4 regions of the Pseudoalteromonas fenneropenaei genome follow, and region 2 is predicted to be linked to each of the others. Evidence: predicted binding sites of a transcription regulator. Region 2 holds the regulator's gene; each other region holds the start of a gene.
What was found. The regulator LexA, encoded in region 2, represses DNA repair genes until DNA is damaged. The targets are predictions, from matches to a motif close to TACTGTATNNNNATACAGTA.

Region 1: a site for LexA is predicted at 1,600-1,619, ahead of ACFOEE_RS07505 (SulA-like leucine-rich domain-containing protein). Genes of this name have one in related genera too.
Region 3: a site for LexA is predicted at 1,525-1,544, ahead of ACFOEE_RS07625 (YebG family protein). Genes of this name have one in related genera too.
Region 4: a site for LexA is predicted at 1,081-1,100, ahead of imuA (translesion DNA synthesis-associated protein ImuA). Genes of this name have one in related genera too.

What each region holds. Positions count from the first base shown of each region.
Region 1 is NZ_JBHRSD010000011.1:386,213-389,345, reverse strand. Features, by position in the region: gene ACFOEE_RS07515 (VC2046/SO_2500 family protein) at 1-335, shown strand, start outside; gene ACFOEE_RS07510 (YchJ family protein) at 690-1,142, opposite strand; gene ACFOEE_RS07505 (SulA-like leucine-rich domain-containing protein) at 1,144-1,578, opposite strand; gene ACFOEE_RS07500 (tetratricopeptide repeat protein) at 1,718-2,173, opposite strand; gene ACFOEE_RS07495 (NCS2 family permease) at 2,294-3,133, shown strand, end outside.
Region 2 is NZ_JBHRSD010000048.1:55,999-59,131, reverse strand. Features, by position in the region: gene ACFOEE_RS20335 (CoA transferase subunit A) at 1-260, shown strand, start outside; gene ACFOEE_RS20330 (3-oxoacid CoA-transferase subunit B) at 260-916, shown strand; gene lexA (transcriptional repressor LexA) at 1,067-1,684, shown strand; gene coxB (cytochrome c oxidase subunit II) at 1,978-3,123, shown strand; gene ctaD (cytochrome c oxidase subunit I) at 3,120-3,133, shown strand, end outside.
Region 3 is NZ_JBHRSD010000011.1:406,625-409,757, forward strand. Features, by position in the region: gene dsbB (disulfide bond formation protein DsbB) at 145-663, shown strand; gene ACFOEE_RS07615 (DUF6170 family protein) at 667-972, shown strand; gene ACFOEE_RS07620 (ComEA family DNA-binding protein) at 1,056-1,376, opposite strand; gene ACFOEE_RS07625 (YebG family protein) at 1,561-1,851, shown strand; gene ACFOEE_RS07630 (amino acid aminotransferase) at 2,277-3,133, opposite strand, start outside.
Region 4 is NZ_JBHRSD010000029.1:146,849-149,981, forward strand. Features, by position in the region: gene ACFOEE_RS15865 (response regulator) at 1-8, opposite strand, end outside; gene ACFOEE_RS15870 (chromosome partitioning protein ParA) at 102-917, shown strand; gene imuA (translesion DNA synthesis-associated protein ImuA) at 1,112-1,792, shown strand; gene ACFOEE_RS15880 (Y-family DNA polymerase) at 1,806-3,133, shown strand, end outside.

The DNA.
Region 1 (3,133 bases), on a different contig from region 2:
AAGAACAGTTACGAAAAGAATTACAAATTGGTCCGCAACGCGCGTTAGCCCCAGAAACCTTTGACATGTTAGTTGCAGAGGAAGATGCTTTTGTGGTGCAAAATTTTGGTATGGCGGCATTTCGTTTAAAAGATTGCTTACAACCAGAGCCTTTAACCATACGTAACGATAAAAAACATATTCCGTTGCATATCGTTGATAACTGTGAGCCAGCGGTAAGACGTAAATTGCAGGGCATTAAGCAATTGGCAAACGAGCTGCCAATTGATGCGGCCGCGTTTTATGATCAACTCGCCTCTGGAAAACCGCAAAGCATGTTGCAGGTGTCTGCCTAAATATATAGCCAAACTACTTGAAGTTTGGTGGCAAATAAGTGACTCACCATGAGCATAGGTTTGCTAAGTGATTGAGGCGAGTAAACTGAGCCAATATCGCTCTGGCTTCAAATAGACCGAGTATTAATTCATCTTGCTGCGAAGCAGTCTTGATATATTGAGAAAGAGCAGCGTTTACTCAGCACAATACTCTTGTGTTGCTGCATGCACATTGTAAAAACCTCAATTAAGCACTCGGCCCAATCAATAAAAACACGCTTTGACGTGACCTATTGACAACTCGCGGCTCAAATCAGCTTATACAAGCAGATGACAACAACCGCATAGCAATAAATAAAAAATAACGTCTTAGATTTAGCGCAAATGGCATTGTTTAAATTTTTTACCACTTAAGCAAGGGCAAGGGTCATTTCGAGATACTTTTTGTTCAGGATGTGCAAACAATTCACCAGTTATGTACTTCCAACGCGTGCCTTCCAAGGCAAAAGTTGAACGCTCGTGTACCACACCCAGTTTATTTTCAGCTAAATAAAACGCTTTAAACTCAACCACATCGGGTTGGTCCGCAGTAACAATTTGCAAACGGATAAATTCAACTGCGTTGGCAAACGCTAAAATATCCGCTTCGGTATGCTCTTTTTGCTCCTCAATACCATAGGTATCAAGAATATAAGCAGCATTTTTTAGCACATAAGCGCTATACCGAGAGCGCATTAATTGCAGTGCCTGCGCTGGAGTTTGGTGATAAAGATGAAACGGCTCACAGCAATTTGCATAGCTGAGGTCGTTACCACAGTAACAAGTCATATTAACACATCAGTAAGGAGTCAGGCGTTGCTGTATGTCGAGTCCGTGTAAAGCAATAGAGCTGAGCTTTAGACTGAGTCGTAAGCGCAAGGGCATCTAACTGGCTTGGTGAAACAATATCAGTCCAAGTGATCACAGCTGCGAAATTACCATTGTGCAACGCTGAGTTAAGTACATAAGGTAAGTTTACCAAATGCTTTTGTCGGATCACCAGTAATTTGCTGGAATCAATCGAGCATGACTGCAACATGGCTTTGTTTGGTACGTTGTCTGGGGCGATAAGCAAAGTCCAACCTTGTTTTTGGTTGCAGCTATGCAGCACTTTTAACAACTCTAAACTAGCAGAAATTTCGTCTTCAGTATGAATAACCTGCACCACAGGTTCTGATGCGGCGTTATAGCTTTTAATACGTGTTACAGAAATTGATTGCAGCATGTTCTACTCACTGGGTTTATATACAGTATTCATATACAGTAGTTCATACAGTAATCACTGGCAAGCTAAATTTTCTATTTTTTGAGCGATTTTTTGCCTTTTCCGTCGAGGTTAAAGTTAACCATTTGATAGTATTAATCTATTTCTTTACTTGCTGAAAGTAATGCAGTTGATGAATTTGTTCATATAAGGTGGCGGCGTAACATTCTGCTTCTTTAAAACGGCGTGTAGTTAGGTATTTACGAATATCATCCAGTACCGGTGTAGCCGTACTAAAACCTTGGCTTTTAGCCAGCGACAACCAAGCTGCAGCGTGGTACACGCTTTGTGGTACACCTTGGCCTTTCATAAAGAGTAAACCCATATAAAACTGCGCTTTACTATCGCCATCTAAAGCGGCATTACGTAGCCATTTCGCGGCTAACGGAAAATCCTGATCTTTGAGGTAGAGTAGGCCTTTTTGCAAAGCATCATCTGGGTTGAATTGTGTTTCGTTAGCTCCTTCAACAACGCCACCAACAACGAAAGTGAGGACATTATTTAATTGTTGCTCTAAATCGACGCTATCATTTTGCTGGAAAGGATTCTGTGCCATGGTGCTACTCAACAACGGTTTGTTGCCTTAGTTTAGTCGAAAACTGCTTATTTTGTCCTCTTTATATTGCGATTCGTGTTAAAATCCAAGCACTTGTTCCACTTTTTAACGCAAACTCCTATGCTCGAACGAATTTTCTCTATCACAGCGCAAGGGTCGACTCCTAAACGTGAAGTGATTGCTGGTTTAACGACTTTTGTCACTATGGTTTACATCGTATTTGTGAATCCTGCGATGTTAGCTGAAGCAGGAATGGATCATGGTGCCGCTTTTGTTGCAACTTGCTTGGCTGCAGCCATTGGTTGTTTCATTATGGGGTTTTGGGCAAATTATCCATTAGCGTTGGCACCAGGTATGGGTCTCAATGCGTTTTTCACTTATGGTGTGGTACTCGGTATGGGTCATACTTGGCAAGCGGCTTTGGGGGCAGTATTCCTATCTGGCTGCTTGTTCTTGGTATTAAGTCTTTTTAAAGTCCGTGAATGGGTGATTCAAGCCATTCCGCTAGTACTAAAACAGGCTATTGCGACTGGGATTGGCGCATTTTTGGCATTAATCGCGCTAAAAAATGCCGGCATTATTGTTTCAAGTCCAGCAACGTTTGTGCAGTTGGGGAACATCACTGAAGCAGGTCCATTACTTGCGATAATCAGCTTTTTTGTCATTGCAGGTTTGATGTTCCGCGATGTGAAAAGTGGTGTACTGATCAGCATTTTTCTCGTGACAGCGATTGCTTGGGGACTGGGCTTAGTGGACTACCATGGCTTTTTTGCAATGCCACCGTCGATTGCCCCTACTTTTATGCAAATGGATATAGCCGCAGCCTTTGAGATTTCAATGTTGAGTGTGGTGTTTGCGTTTTTATTTGTCGATTTGTTTGATACCTCGGGCACTTTGGTGGCTGTGTCGCAAAAGGCCGGCCTTGCTGATAGCCAAGGTCATATGCCACGTTTAGGACGC
Region 2 (3,133 bases):
AAAGCATTCAAGGCGATTTTGCCATAGTCAAAGCATGGAAGGCTGATAGGTTTGGCAATTGTGTTTATCGTCATACCGCAATGAACTTTAACCCTATGGCGGCCACTGCTGGCAAAGTGACGGTGGTAGAAGCGGAAATGATTGTTGAGCCAGGAGAGCTTGCCCCCAGTGAGGTCCATACTCCAGGTATTTATGTTGACCGAGTGGTGTTGGGGCAATTCGAAAAACGGATCGAAAAACGCATGACAAGGGGTAACTAATGGCATTAACACGAGAACAAATGGCAATGCGAGTTGCAAAAGAGTTGCAAGATGGCTATTACGTGAATTTAGGCATTGGCATCCCGACATTGGTTGCGAATTACGTGCCCACAGGCATTGCCGTGATGCTGCAATCGGAAAACGGCTTACTTGGCATGGGGCCGTATCCTGATGAAGCCGCTGTTGATGCCGATATGATTAATGCCGGCAAAGAGACCGTAACTGCGGTACAGGGCGCGGCTATTTTCAGTTCGGCAGAGAGCTTTGCCATGATCCGGGGTGGTCATGTTGATTTAACTGTGCTCGGGGCTTTTGAAGTCGATCAACAAGGCAACATAGCCAGCTGGACCATTCCGGGCAAGTTAGTAAAAGGCATGGGAGGCGCGATGGATTTAGTCGCTGGTGCGAAAAATATTATTTGCACTATGACTCATGCGAGTAAACATGGCGAGTCAAAACTATTGGCGCAGTGCTCCTTACCTCTAACGGGCAAGTCGTGCATCAATAAAGTGATCACAGATTTAGCACTGCTTGAAATAAGAGAGGGGGCATTTCACCTTTTAGAACGAGCGCCTGGCGTCAGTGTTACAGAAATCCAGCAAAAAACAGCTGGACGTTTAGTCGTACCCAGCCATGTCCCCGAAATGATATTCTAGGCAAAAGCGTGCTAAGGCACGCTTTGAAGACCTTTCTCCACTCAGCCACAAGCTATAACTGGAATAAAAATCGCCACAACGTTTAAATTTGCGCTTTTGAAATAACTGTATATACTCACAGGTAATTGTACTGTATGGAAAACCAGTGATATGCGACCATTAACCAAACGCCAAGAGCAAATATTCGAACTCATCAAAGTCTTTATTCGGGATACCGGAATGCCTCCCACGCGTGCGGAAATCGCAGAAGCTCTTGGTTTTAAAAGTGCCAATGCAGCTGAGGAACACCTTAAAGCATTAGCCAAAAAAGGCGTAATTGAAATGGTGCCGGGCGCTAGCCGTGGTATTCGTTTGGTCGAGGAAGATGAACCTGAGCAGCTGGGATTGCCTTTGATTGGTCGTGTCGCTGCTGGTGAGCCTATTTTGGCGCAGCAGCATATTGAAAGCCATTGTCAGGTTGATGGTCACATGTTTAAACCGAGCGCTGATTACCTCTTAAGGGTTCACGGTATGAGCATGAAAGATATTGGTATTTTGGACGGCGACCTACTGGCGGTACATCGCACCCAAGTCGCACAGAATGGTCAGGTGGTTGTCGCTCGTGTCGATGAAGATGTCACAGTGAAACGCTTTGAAAAGGTTGGTAAAAAAGTCTTTTTACATGCTGAAAATACTGAGTTCGAGCCGATTGTAGTGGATTTGGAACAAGAGCCTTTCTCAATCGAAGGTTTGGCGGTCGGTGTAATAAGAAATAATCAATGGATGTAATTCACTGATATTGCCTTAAAATGCTTATTTTATAAGCCCAGCAGCGTGAGTTGCTGGGCTTTTTTGTTTTTCCAACTTAGTCGCCTCGGTATCTAAGCTTCTCTTTTTTCACCGCTTATCACATTTCGTCGAAGAAAAGGCAGGAAAACTTGCAGATTGGTCAAAAGTTGACTAATTGGTTAAGTGTCGTGCAGTTGGCATGCGACAAAGTGTCGCATGCTATGACAGTCATCCAATAAGAATAACGATCTCCTTTTATGCGCTTATCGAGGGAGATTTCAAGGAGACGTCAAATGAGAGCGTATCGATTTGCAGTGGGTTGGTTTGCCGTACTGTTACCCACATTGGCCAGTGCCGATAGTGCGTACAACATGCGGCAGGGTGTCACCGACATCAGTCAACAAGTTTATGACTTGCATATGACAATCTTCCTGATTTGTTGTGTTATAGGCGTTGTGGTGTTTGCTGCAATGTTTTGGGCACTTATCCATCATAGAAAAGCAAAAGGGGCAACTCCTGCGCAATTCCATGAAAGCACCAAAGTTGAAATTCTTTGGACTGCGATTCCTTTTTTAATCTTAATCGTCATGGCAATACCTGCGACCAAAACCTTGATCGCTATGGAGGATACCAGCAAAGCGGATCTCACCATCAAAGTTACCGGTTCGCAGTGGAAATGGCATTACGAATATATGGGCGAGGGAGTCGATTTTTACTCCGTACTATCTACACCCAAAGAGCAGATAGATAACCTGCAAGCAAAGGGTGAAAACTATTTGTTGGAAGTGGATAAACCGCTCGTTATTCCTACTGGCGCGAAAGTGCGGTTTTTAATGACCTCAGATGACGTTATCCACTCTTGGTGGGTACCTGATTTTGCGGTGAAAAAAGACGCCAATCCAGGCTTTATCAACGAGGCTTGGACACGTGTTAATGAGGCTGGTATTTACCGAGGTCAATGTGCTGAACTATGTGGCAAGGACCATGGCTTTATGCCCGTTGTGGTTGAAGCGAAATCACCAGACGAATTTGCGACTTGGCTTGCCGATGCTAAAGCAGCTAAACAACGAGCTGCTGCTGAAAGTGCAGCATTACTAGACCAAACGTTATCGAAAGAAGAGCTGATGGCAGTTGGTGAAAAAGCCTACATGGCTTACTGCGCAGCTTGTCACCAGCCAACAGGTATGGGGTTGCCTGGCGTATTCCCAGCTTTAAAAGGCAACGCAGTCGTGCTTGGCCCAATTAATGACCACATTGACGTGATCCTGCATGGTCGTCCTGGCACTGCAATGCAGGCCTTTGCAAAGCAACTGTCAATTAAAGATATCGCAGGGGTCGTCACCTACAAACGTAATAGCTGGGGCAATGATACGGGTGAAGTAGTACAACCTAGTCAAGTTCAGGCTCGATTGGACGCAACGAAGGAGGAAGGGCAATGAGCAGCATCGT
Region 3 (3,133 bases), on a different contig from region 2:
CAAAGTTATCGCTGTTTGGCTGAGAATGAGTAGGTAATTTTATTGGTTTTTTTGCAATACCCATGTTGTACCTGAGTTCCATCGAATTGGGTTGCCTTATTTCTGTGCCTTCACTCATAATAAGCTAAAAAGAGAGGGTTACCTATGAACTGGATTGGCCAATTGGCTTTTAATCGCACTAGCTGGCTATTGCTGGCGCTATCGGCTTTTTTGCTCGAATGTATTGCGTTGTATTTTCAATATCAAATGGGACTAGAACCCTGCATTATGTGTATTTACCAACGTACGGCGGTACTTGGAGTATTATTTGCAGGTTTGTTTGGGGCCATCAACCCAAGTGCACTTTGGTCACGCTTACTAGGCTTTGCGACTTGGGGCGTCGCGAGTATTTGGGGATTCTTGTTAGCACGCGAGCACATCGCAATGCAAACTACTACAGATCCTTTTGCATTTACCTGTGATATTTATCCTAATTTTCCAAGTTTCATGCCGTTACATGAATGGCTACCGCACTTTTTTGCCGCCACCGGTGACTGTGGTAATATCGACTGGATGTTTGCTGGCCTTTCTATGCCAGGTTGGATGGAAGTGATTTTTGCACTCTATAGCATCGCATTTATCCTAGTGATACTGTGTCACCTCATCGTTTGGAAGAAAAAATAAACTATGGCACTACGCTTAAGTAAAATTGCTGTACTCAGTGACTTTAAACACACCGAGCGACAAGCCATCTTGTCGATTGCACTGTCGCAATTGAGCGTGCAGCAAAAGATCATCATGCGAGTATTAAAACTATTACTGTTGACACCCGTATTTATTTCGCTGGCTTACTTTCAGGGCTGGATTTTATTACCTATCCTGCTCGTTGCAGGATTAATTTACCCATTACTTACTGTGCCTATCGAAATTCAGTTTGCCAAACCGCATTTCGGCAGCGCTATTGAAAATTTTAAGAATGGTCAAGTTAGCTGAATGGTATAGCACAAAAAGCTAATGTCATTTAGTTCTTCACTTAACAACAAAGGGCCGGTTGGCCCTTTGTTGTTTGGCAGCTTCTATAACGCTATTCTATCCTTTAATTTCGCTACCAGTTTTTCGCCTATACCTTTAACTTGGGTTAATTCTTCCACTGACTTAAACTCTCCTTGTTGTTCACGGTAAGCGATAATGGCCTCTGCTTTACGCTTACCTATGCCAGGCAATGACGCTAGGTCTTCAACACTGGCGGTGTTAATATTGATAAGCTGTGTAGCTATTTTTTCCGACACTGAGCCACTATTTATCGCGGTATTTTCTGTGGTGGGTTTATTCGCAACTGCAGCCTGCGAGCCTAACGCAAAAAAAGCCGCAACGATAATAGTTTGTATAGGTTTCATATAGATCCTCCTTGTTAAAAGACATGAGCTTTACTCCGTAGTCAGCTCCATTTAAGCAAAGCAGATCCGTCCTGATAGTCAAATCACTGTCATGGGAAATTAACATGAAATTTTTACAACCCTACTTGCAAATTGAGCAGATTAACATTACTGTATATAAAAACAGTACCCAGTGAGGACTATAATGGCTGTCGTAATAAAATATGTTGTCGAAAGAAACGGAGTCGAGCGTATGACCTTTACCAGTAAAAAAGAGGCTGATGCATACGACAAAATGTTAGACATCGCAGAAGCACTTGAGGTGATGCTCGGCAAAGTCGATGTGCCTTTAAGTGAACAGCAAATAGAGTCGCTGGCACTGGAAATGGCCAAGCAAAAGGACGACTTTGCAGCAGTATTAAAAGGCACTGCCCCAGTGGAGAAAAAGTCGCCAAAACTTGCAAAAGTCGCCGACATTAGCAAACAAGCGGGCTAATCACACCTAGCGATATACTTGGGATATAGTTACTACGTTATTGGCTGCGCTTAAGCGCGGCCAAGTTGGAGCGTTGTTTATTTTCCTCAACTTCTCAACACGCTGTTGCAAATCGGCCACTTCATGAAATTTAGCCTGAAGATTACACACTTCCAACATTCAATCGTTATTGCCGAATCACACGTGTTTATCGCTCTGCATCATTAAATATTGCTAAGTTTCAATTGCATAAAAATTTATATGGCTTGGGGATACAGATTACGATGAGAGTTACTGAGCTGGGAAAACTAACCAATTCTGTTCAATGAAAACAAGCTAGGTCATTTTATTGACGGATTCGTCAAGAGGAACTTTTGAGGCGGACTTCTTATAAAGAGCAGCTGATGTAGAGAAACTACATCAGCTGACAAGATGACGTATCGAGATTATTTCAATACTTCAACCATAGCTTTGACGAAGTAATCAATATTGTTATGGTTAATGCCCGCAATATTCACGCGGCTTGAACCAACCATATAAATGGCATATTCGTCACGCAGGCGCTCAATTTGCGCTTTATTAATACCAAGGAACGAGAACATTCCGTGTTGACGCTCGATAAATGAGAAATCTTGTGCCACGCCGGCTTGTGCTAGGCGAGTTTTAATTAACCCACGGTACTCATTGATGCGACCACGCATTTCGTCTAGCTCTTGGTGCCATTCTTGCGTAAGCTCAGTGCTACCTAAGATAGTAGCAACAATGTCCGCGCCATGCGCTGGCGGCATTGAGTAAATACTACGTACCACGCTTAACATGACTGAGTTTGACACATCAGCTTGTGCTGCATCTTTAGCAATCACAGTACACGCACCAACGCGCTCACGGTACAAACCAAAGTTTTTAGAGCATGAAGAACAGATGATCAACTCTTCAACCGTTGCAGCTAATAAGCGCAGACCCGCAGCATCAACATCCAAACCACTACCAAAACCTTGGTACGCGATATCAATCAATGGCGTAAAACCAACTTCTTTGGCGAGCTCAGCAACAACTTGCCATTGCTCTGCGTTTAAATCCATACCACTTGGGTTATGACAGCATGCGTGGAGTAAAACGATGTCACCTTTTGGCACGGTTTTAAGCGTCGCTATCATGTCGTCAAAACGTAGATTTTTGTTTTCATAGTCATAGTATGGGTATTCTTTGACTGTTAAACCCGCAGCTTCAAATAAGCTGATATGGTTTGCCCAAGTCGGTGTTGTTACCCACACAGTTGCGTCAGTATTACAACGCTTAATAA
Region 4 (3,133 bases), on a different contig from region 2:
ATCTTCACATAGGCTCCTTACAACAAGTACCAATTTAGTATAGGCATATTTTGTGAGGAAAACTAAACTCATGATATCTGAATAAAAATAGTGGTGATTTTATGTGGCAAGAAAGCCTGTCGAGCCGAATTTTAGATGCCTTGGCTGGTCAGTTGGGATTGCTTATTTTAGCAGCGTGGTTCCTTATTTTATTGTTGATATTAAAAGAGTTACGCATGTTTATTCAAACTAGTCGGCGAACTCATGACGGGCAAGATAACGCCATGCTGACGATGTGCCGCGAGTCAGTAGATAACGCGCTTAACTATGTAAAATCACACAGCGACACCATTAGTGAGTTGGCTAAAATACAGCTGAGCCTTGAAACACAACTGGCTGAGCTGCGGCACAGCAGCAAAAATCAGGTATCACCACAACAGCAAAATGATATAGATGAGCTCAATAAAAAACTGGCGCGCGCTCATGCTTTGGTGCGCAAACTCAAAGGCGATTTAGATAAGAGCCTAGAAAAGCTGAAAGTAGCGCGCCGTAAGTTATACGAGCAATACGATACGGTTGAGTCTTTGCAAAAAGAGCGTGAAGAGTTATTGCAGCAAAACCAGCAGCTGTCGGCGCAATTGCAGTCTGGGCAAAGTCCAATGGCGATGCAAAAGTTAGAAATGACTTTTGAGCAGGAAAAGCAAGAAATGCTGCAAACGTTGCAGTCTTATCGGCGCCAAATTGAAGAACAAAATCAGGCTTTGGAACAGCTAATGGTGCAAAAAGACACCACAGTGAATCAAACCCAACTGACCGAAATAAAAAAAGAACTGGCGCAAACCCAGCATGCACTCAAACACCTCAGTAAGGAAAAGCAGTTCATTGAATCCAAATACCTTGAATTGGTCAATGAACATGAGGCTGGTAAAGGCGCTTAGCCAGCACGCGTTGTAGTAATAATATCTGGGCCTTTTTGCGCGTTACTTGCGCCGTTTTGTTTTACAGCCAAAGTCTTTTTAAATCAATTTATTGCACCTCGTTTAATGGCCATTGCCAAGCTGCCAACGGTGATAGCACTTGCAGAAATTCCCAACTGAAATATACTGTACATATATACAGTAAGTGTGTTGTTATGAATAAGCTCATTGATTTATTAACGCATCGCCAACTGGTGTGGCAGGGCAAACGCGGGCTAGTTGCTGGCAATGTACGCAGCAGTGGCTTTGCCGAATTAGATGCGCAATTGCAAGGGGGGTTTCCGCAATGTGGCGTGATGGACTTGCGCACACCTGTGGGGATAGGTGAGCTGCGATTGTTGTTGCCAAGCCTAAGTAGTGAGACGCGTTTGGTGGTATTGATAAACCCGCCAGCACAAGTGAATGCTTTATATTGGCAAGCCGCAGGGGTAGCAGTAGAGCGGCTTTGGGTCATTGCAGAGCGCTCAGCGCAAGAAGCGTTATGGACGGCAGAATGGTGTGCCAAAAGTGGTGTGTGTTGTAGCGTGTTGCTGTGGCATCAAGCATTGGCAATTCATCAAGTTAAACGCTTACAACTGGCCGCACAAGAAGGGCAAACGCAAGTGTGGTTAGTGCGCGCGCCGCAATTGCAAAATAGTGGTTTGCCGTTGTCATTGAGTTTGGCTTTAGAGCCAGATGCTGAAGGCTTAAAAGTGCAAATTTTAAAACGTAAAGGGGGCTGGGCTGGCGCGCCGTTTCGCATCGCTTTTCACGAAAGCTGGCCTGATCTTATCCTGCCCGTGGCGCTGCCTGAGGCTCAAGTTTTGCCCTTAGCTGGCATGCCACGGCAAGCTTAAAGCGGAGTTGGCAATGGCGTTGTGGCTTTATTTACATTTTCCCGCTTTGCAATTAGATACTTTGCTAACTGGGCTGACAGCCCCAGATAAACTTGCCGACACAGCATCTGCAAAAGCGTGCCATGCAGAGCAAGCTGTGGTGATAGTAGCAGGGCAAAAAAACCGGATTGTGCAGTGTAACCAAGTTGCCAAAACTCAAGGGGTCGAGCTTGATATGGGGTTAGGCGCGGCGGCGGCCTTATGTCCACAATTACAGGTGGTGGCGTATGATGAAACGCTCACGTTGCATAAGTTACAAGAAATTGCCCAGTGGTTATATCAATTTAGTGCCGATTTAAGCCTATGTGAGGGCACCGGCATTGCGCTACGTGTGACACCAATGCTGAACTTGTACGGTAACTTGCAGCATTATTGGCAAGTGCTGCGTGAGCAACTAGCGCTGTTTGGTGTGTCTTACACCGCAGCAACAGGCTATTCCCCTCTGGCAGCACAAGTGTTGGCGCGTAATGGGATTACCGTGCTAAGCGATGATGCTAAACAGTTACAAGCACAGCTTGCCGCGCAGCCTTTACACAGCCTAGCGTTGCCGGTGTTACAGCAGGAGCAACTGATGCGCTTGGGGGTGCAGACGGTAGCGCAATTATTTGCCTTGCCGCGAGCAGAGCTAGCGCGCCGCTTTGATCTCAGCTTAGTGCAGCGGATAGCGCAGTTGTTGGGAGAAGCGCCGGTAAAGCTTGAGTTTTATCAGCCGCCAGAGCAGTTTAATAGTCATTTAGCTTTGCTATTTGAGCTGGAGAACCTCGCGTGGCTAGAGCGGCCGCTGAGTCTTTTATTAGAGCAACAAGCGCGCTTTTTGCGTTTACGTAACTTGCTGGCGTATGAAATTGAGATCACCTTAACCTTACGCGATAGTGACGCCATCACCTTTATGGTTGGCGCCGCAGAAGGTGAGTACCGCAGTGCTGCATGGTTACGCTTATGTTCACTGCGACTAAGTCAGTTGCGTTTGAGTGCGCCGATACAAGCGGTGAGCTTAAAGGTGCTACAAAGCCGTACGCACCACAATGCAGAGCAAGACCTATTCAGTAATGCAGTCGGGGCTTTAAGTGAGCAAGCGCTGCTTTCTATTTTAGAAGCTAAGCTGGGGCGGGGGGCTGTTCAAGGTGTGAGTATTCAGCCTGATCCACGTCCTGAACTGGCTTCCCAGTGGTGTCGCCCATTACAACGAGGTAATTACCACCCTACAGCGCTGCCGTTACGGCCAGCTTGGTTATTAGCCACCCCAGAGCGGTTGCAAGAAAGTGTGGCCATACTGCATGGCCCTGAGCGGATCTACACAGG